Linked DNA regions of Geothrix sp. 21YS21S-2. Each later gene encodes a partner of the first gene's protein in a complex. Links are inferred from orthologs where the notes say so. Each region holds a gene or a part of one and is shown in the gene's direction. Other genes may lie near its edges.

Evidence for each region.
Region 2: the proteins of fliM (region 1) and RAH40_RS14055 are in contact, whole or in part, in a crystal structure (PDB 4IGA), measured with the Thermotoga maritima proteins. The link is inferred for Geothrix sp. 21YS21S-2 from one-to-one orthologs. Residues at the interface, in WP_004081085.1 of Thermotoga maritima: Asp3, Val4, Leu5, Gln7, Ile10, Asn11, Leu13, Ile14, Leu17, Met18; in WP_004081049.1 of Thermotoga maritima: Ala83, Gly85, Gln86, Gln87, Val90, Ile91, Ile94, Lys99, Asp100, Phe101, Ile102, Val103, Arg110.

Annotation. Positions count from the first base shown.
Region 1 is NZ_CP132910.1:5,199,025-5,202,057, reverse strand. Bases 1-2,797 are described here. They hold fliM (flagellar motor switch protein FliM), read left to right. Parts: upstream 1-784; coding sequence 785-1,810; downstream 1,811-2,797. Other genes in these bases: RAH40_RS22760 (erythromycin esterase family protein), read right to left, coding at 2,788-2,797; fliN (flagellar motor switch protein FliN), read left to right, coding at 1,812-2,786; RAH40_RS22775 (FliA/WhiG family RNA polymerase sigma factor), read left to right, coding at 1-772. Also shown: more of RAH40_RS22760, read right to left, coding at 2,798-3,033. UniProt on the Bacillus subtilis protein: One of the proteins that forms a switch complex that is proposed to be located at the base of the basal body.
Region 2 is NZ_CP132910.1:3,200,989-3,204,040, forward strand. What follows is about bases 168-2,983. They hold RAH40_RS14055 (response regulator), read left to right. Parts: upstream 168-1,305; coding sequence 1,306-1,662; downstream 1,663-2,983. Other genes in these bases: RAH40_RS14045 (adenylate/guanylate cyclase domain-containing protein), read left to right, coding at 168-770; RAH40_RS14050 (PilZ domain-containing protein), read left to right, coding at 886-1,281; RAH40_RS14060 (hypothetical protein), read left to right, coding at 1,695-2,264; RAH40_RS14065 (chemotaxis protein CheW), read left to right, coding at 2,268-2,983. In the rest of the region: more of RAH40_RS14045, read left to right, coding at 1-167; more of RAH40_RS14065, read left to right, coding at 2,984-3,052. UniProt on the Bacillus subtilis protein: Involved in the transmission of sensory signals from the chemoreceptors to the flagellar motors.

The DNA of each region.
Region 1 (3,033 bases):
CGCCTATGGCCGCAACACCCCCCCGCCGCCGCCCAAGCCCGAGCTCCCCGACGCCGAGCCGGACTTCCAGGACCGCGAGTTCCTCATCACGGAATGCCTGCCCCTGGTGAAGTTCGTGGCCCACCGCATCTCCAGCCGCCTGCCCTCCCACGTGGAGATGGACGACCTCATCCACTCCGGCATCCTGGGGCTCATGGACGCCGTGCGCAAGTTCGAGCCCGACCGCAACGTCAAGTTCAAGACCTACGCCGAGCAGCGCATCCGCGGCGCCATCCTGGACGGCCTGCGAGACCTGGACTGGGTTCCGCGCAGCCTGCGCCGGAAGAAGAAGGACATCGAGACCGCCTACCACCTCCTGGAGCAGCAGCACGGCAGGGCCGCCACCGACGAGGAGGTGGCCGCGCACCTGGGCCTGGCCCTGGAGGATCTCCACCACAGCCTGGACGAGCTCAAGGGCGTGACCCTGGGCGCCTTCGTGGACGCCGGCGAGAACGGCGAGGGCGAGAACCTCATCAGCTTCGTGCCCGACCCGGACGGGGAGAACCCCCACATCCTCCTGCAGGCCCGGGAGGTGAGACTGCTTCTCAAGTCCGCCGTGGACCGCCTTCCCACCAAGGAGCGGTTCGTGGTGCAGCTGTACTACTTCGAGGAACTGACGATGAAGGAAATCGGCACGCTCCTCAACATCACCGAGAGTCGGGTATCGCAATTGCATACCAAGTCCATGCTCCGGCTGCGGGGCAAGCTGAAAGAACGGCGCATCGATGGTTGAATGGACTGACAAATGGCCAAGATTCTAAGCCAGGAAGAGGTAGATGCCCTCCTGAAGTCCCACGCCAAGGGGGCCAAGGCGCCTGCACCCGCTGCCGCGTCCGCGGAGCGTCCCTCGGCCGGACCCGCCCCCCAGAAGGCAAAAAAAGCCCAGCCCCAGAAGAAGGTCAGCCTCTACAACTTCCGCCGCCCCGACCGGGTGAGCCGGGAGCAGATGCGCAGCCTGCACTTCATGCACGACCGGTTCGCCCGGAACTTCTCCAGCTCCCTTTCCGCCTACCTGCGCACCATCACCGAAGTGAACCTGGTCTCCGTGGAGCAGCTGAGCTACCAGGAGTTCCTCCTCTCGGTGCCCGACCCCACCTGCTTCAACGCCATCTCCATCCGCCCCCTGGAGGGCGCCTTCGCGCTGGAGGTAAACCCCCAGCTGGTCTTCCCCATCATCGACAAGATGCTGGGCGGCCCCGGCGACCCCCTGAAGAACCTGCGCACCATGACCGACATCGAGCAGTCCATCTTCGACGGCGTGCTCAAGCTGGCCCTGGACGACCTGCGCGAGGCCTGGCGGGGCATCATCGACCTGGACTTCAAGATCCAGGCCCGGGAGACCAGCCCCCAGCTCATCCAGATCGTGGCCCCCAACGAGGTCGTGCTGCTGGTGGTCTTCGAGGTGAAGATGGGTACGGTGGTGGGCATGATCAACCTGGCCATCCCCTCCATCATCCTGGAGCCCGTGGCCAACAAGTTCGACCAGGAGATGTACACGGGCTACAAGAAGTCCGGCACCTTCGAGGAGGCCCGCCTCCTCATGGAGAGCATGAAGAAGTGCGACATGGCCGTGGCCGCCGAGATCCGCGGCACCAACCTGCGCCTCTCGGAGATCCTCGCCCTGCAGGAGGGCGACCTCATCCCCCTGACCAAGCGCTTCGACGCCATGCTCGACCTCACCGTGGACGGCATTCCCCGCTTCCACGGCTACGTGGCCCTGAACTCAAACCAGAAGCGGGTGTTCCAAGTGACCGCAAGCAAGGAGGGATGACATGGATCCCGTGATGTCCGACCTCGACCAGAAGATCGGCGGGTGCTTCTCCGAAAGCATGTCGAGCGTGTTCTCCATGCTCACGGGCCGGGAGTTCGCCATCAAGCCGCAGGACGGCAACACCCTGGACCACGTGGGCGTCTCGGTGCTCCACTCGGCCACCGTGGTGTACGTGAAGGCCCACTACACCAAGGGCATGACCGGCACCCTGCTCTTCGCCCTCCCCCTCAAGGAGGGCACCATGCTGGTGGACCTCATGCTGGGCGGCGACGGCACCCCTTCCACCGAGCTCGCCGGCGACAGCCGCGACGCCCTGGCCGAGACCTTCAACCAGATCATGGGCTCGGCCAACCAGGCCCTCTCCGACCTGGCCGGGGAGACGCTCTCCATCTCCAACGTCGAGATCTTCTCCGCCGAGGGCGGCGATTCCTCCGGCCTGGAGGAGATCATGGGCCCCGGCCCCTTCTACGACCTGCCCCTGGAGACGAGCCAGGAGAGCCTGGGCACCGTCATCCACCTCCTGATCCCCGACCTGCTCATCCAGCAGATCAAGCGCAAGCTGGGCATCGGCGAGGCCCCGGCGGCCCCGGCCCCGGCCGCCCCCGAAGCCCCCGCGCCCGCCGCGGCCGCCCCCGCCCCCCGGGCCACCGGCGGCACCGTCCCCGTCGCCGCCCCCGCCGCCGGCCCCCCCCAGCGCCAGGCCTCCACCGTCGACACCGGCAACCTGGACCTGCTCCTGGACATCGAACTGCCCCTCATGGTCCGCATGGGCCAGACCGAGATGCAGCTGGGAGAGCTCCTCAAGCTCACCCCCGGCTCCATCCTCGAGCTGAACCGCGCCGCCGACGCCCCCGTGGAGTTGCTGGTGAACAGCAAGCTCATCGCCCGGGGCGAGGTGGTGGTGGTGGACGGCAACTTCGCGTTCCGGATCACCGAGATCGAGAGCACGGACGCGCGGATCCGGAGCCTGGTGTAGGTCACCGCTTCGTCAGGGCCACCCCCTGGATGAGCAGCGGAGCCTGTCCAAGGCTCGCGAAACCGAAGGCGATCGTCGTGGCATCCCGCGGTATCCGGGCCTTCACCTCCATGTGGGTCCATCCGCCCTCGATCTTCCGGCTCCGCACCGCAAGGCCCGAGGGATGGCCGGACCGGCCTGTGCGGAGCCAGAGCCGCACTTCGTGCCCGCACTTCACGCGGGCCGAGAAGCGCACCTCCCTGCCCCG
Region 2 (3,052 bases), 2.0 Mb from region 1 along the record:
TGGGCGTGATCTACCTGGAATCCAGCCTCAACAAGGGCGGCTTCAAGCGGGAGGACGAGCATCTCCTTTCCGCCATGGCCAATTTCGCCGCCGTGGGCATCCAGCGGGAGCGGGAGACCCGGTTCCGCCAGCGCCTGGAGCGCTACCACAGCCCCCAGGTGGTCAACGAGATCCTCAAGGCCGCCCAGAACCTGGACGCCCCCATCCTCCAGGCGCGCCGCTGCGAGATCTCGGTCCTCTTCGCCGACATCTCGGGGTTCACCCGCATGTCCGAGGGCATGGAGCCCCTGCAGCTGGCCACCATCCTCAACCGCTCCTTCGAGGTCATGACCGACCAGATCTTCATCCGGGGGGGAACCCTGGACAAGTACATCGGCGACGCCATCATGGCCTTCTTCGGGGCCCCGGCGCCGGACCCCGACCACGCGCTCCACGCCGTGGAGGCCGCCAAGGCCATGCAGCAGGGCCTGAAGTTCATGAACGAGAACCGCCCCGCGGGCTACCCCGAGCTGCGCATGCGCATCGGGATCAACAGCGGGGAGGCCTTCGCCGGCGACATCGGCTGCGAGAAGCGCATGGACTACACGGTCATGGGCTCCACGGTGAACCTGGCCTCCCGGCTGGAGAGCAGCGTGGCCGGCCCCGGCCAGATCGCCATCGGCCCGAGGACTGCTGAAATACTGCAGTCAAAAGACTTCGTGCAGCTCAACCCCGTCTCCCTCAAGAACATCGAGCAGGAGGTGCGGCCCTTCCTGGTGCCCTGGGAATGAACCGGGCTGCCTGCGCCTTGGACTTTTCCCCCGCCCGCATGTTGAAATGACCTGTTCCGACTCAAACTCAAGCCGGGAGCCCGCCCCTCCGATCATCATGCATAGGAAGGTCCCCATGTCCTCCGAACGCCGAAACTACCGAAGGATCCCAGGTGGCGCCACCGTGGGCTTCCAGGAGCTCTCCTTCGCCCGGGAGCCGGAGCCCGCCACCAGCGTCTACGGCGACATCTCCGGCGGCGGCCTCCTGCTGAACTCCCCCAGGGAGCTTCCCCTCGAGACCCTCCTGAAGCTGGAGATCCGGGTACCGGGCTGGGGCAGGCACCAGAACCACTTCGGCCCCGCGGCCGAGGCGGACCTGAGGCCCCTGGTGGCCGTCGGGAAAGTCGTCCGGGTGGAACACCTCGAAAGCGGCGAGTATGAACTTGGGGTAAAATTCCTCAACGTATATCCGGATGATCAGGCGGCCCTGATGAAGTTCATCGAGGCCGCCGCAATGGCGGAAGAGAAGTAGGATATTGACCTAAAAGGAGCTCCCTTGAAGATCCTAATCGTGGACGACTCTTCGACGATGCGCCGCATCATCATCAACACCCTTTCCCGCATCGGCTATACCGACGTGGTGGAAGGGGAGCACGGCAAGGCCGGCCTTGAAAAGCTCGCCCAGGGCGGTGTCGAGATGATCATCACCGACTGGAACATGCCGGAGATGGACGGCCTGGAGTTCGTCCAGACGGTGCGCGGCCAGAACAGCACGATCCCCATCCTCATGGTCACCACCAACGCCGCCAAGGAGGACATCGTCCAGGCCCTCCAGGCCGGCGTGAACAACTACGTGGTCAAGCCCTTCACGCCCGAGACGCTCAAGGAAAAGATCGAGTCCCTGCTCGGCTAGACCTCCCAGACCCACTCCTAAGGGGAGGCACCATGGATCAGTCCGAAATCGACGCCCTCATGAAGAACGCGCCGGCCAAGCCCGGCAAGGCCAAGAAGGAGGCCGCGCCCGCCAAGGCGCCGGAGGGCACGGCCCCGGACGCCCAGGGCCACGTGATCTCCGAACTGGACGCCGTCACGGCCGTCACCGAGCGCGAGACCAACAAGGTCATGGACCAGCTGGACCTCATCAGCACCCTGGTGGGCCAGCAGCAGTCCCTGATCACGGGCCTCATGGCCCATCCCTCCGCCCAGGACGCCTCGGTCCAGGAGGCCATCCGCCAGGTCATGGCGGCGGGCAAGGACATCCAGGACAAGGTCTACGAGGCCATGGACCTCATGCAGTTCCAGGACATCACCCGCCAGAAGCTCGAACGCATCGTCCACCACCTGCGCCAGATCCACGACTACATCGTCGACCTCCTGGGCACGGGCCTGAAGAGCGAAGGGGAGCGGGCCTCCATCAGCCGCACCATCGCCACCACCGGCACGACTCCGGACGAGAAGAAGACCCACGCGGATTCGGTGGTCGAGGAATTCAAACGAAGCCAGACCAAGGGATGATCCATGGCAACAGCTGAAGTCCAGGCCAGGCAGGCCCATGAGTTCGTCCCCTCCGGCCAGTTGGTGACCTTCACCCTGGACGGCGTGGAATTCGGTCTGGACATCGACCGGGTCCAGGAGATCACGCCCCGCACCGACATCACGCCCGTTCCCGGCGCGCCCAGCTTCGTCCTGGGCGTGGTGAACCTGCGCGGGATGATCATCCCGGTGCTGGACAGCCGGCTGCGCTTCCACCTGCCCCCCAAGCCCCCCACGGACAAGACCCGCATCATCATCCTGGGCCTGGCGGGACAGCCCACGGGGCTCATGGTCGATTCCGTGGCCGAAGTGGTCAAGCTGGACGACTTCACCCTGCGCGACACCCCGCCCCTGGTGGCCGGCGTGCGCAGCGAGTACCTGGCCGGCATGGTCACCACCGGCGACCGCCTCATCACCCTCATCAACCTCGAGAAGATCCTGGATTCCTCGGAATTCGGCCACCGCGAGGTCCTGGCCGACACCTCCGCCGGCACCTCCACCTTCATGTCCCAGGACGCGGCCGCCGAGCTCGTCGAGGACGAGCTGCCCTACGTCACCTTCACCCTGGGCCGGGAGTCCTTCGGCATCGACCTCAAGCTGGTGGAGGAGATCATCGAGATCCCCACCATCACCAAGGTCCCGGACGCGCCTCCCTACGTCCTGGGCGTCATCTGCCTGCGGGACCAGGTGCTCCCGCTCCTGGACTTCATCCAGCTCCTCCAGGTCGAACCCGCCGAGAACCCCACCGCCGGCGACATGGTCATCCTCCT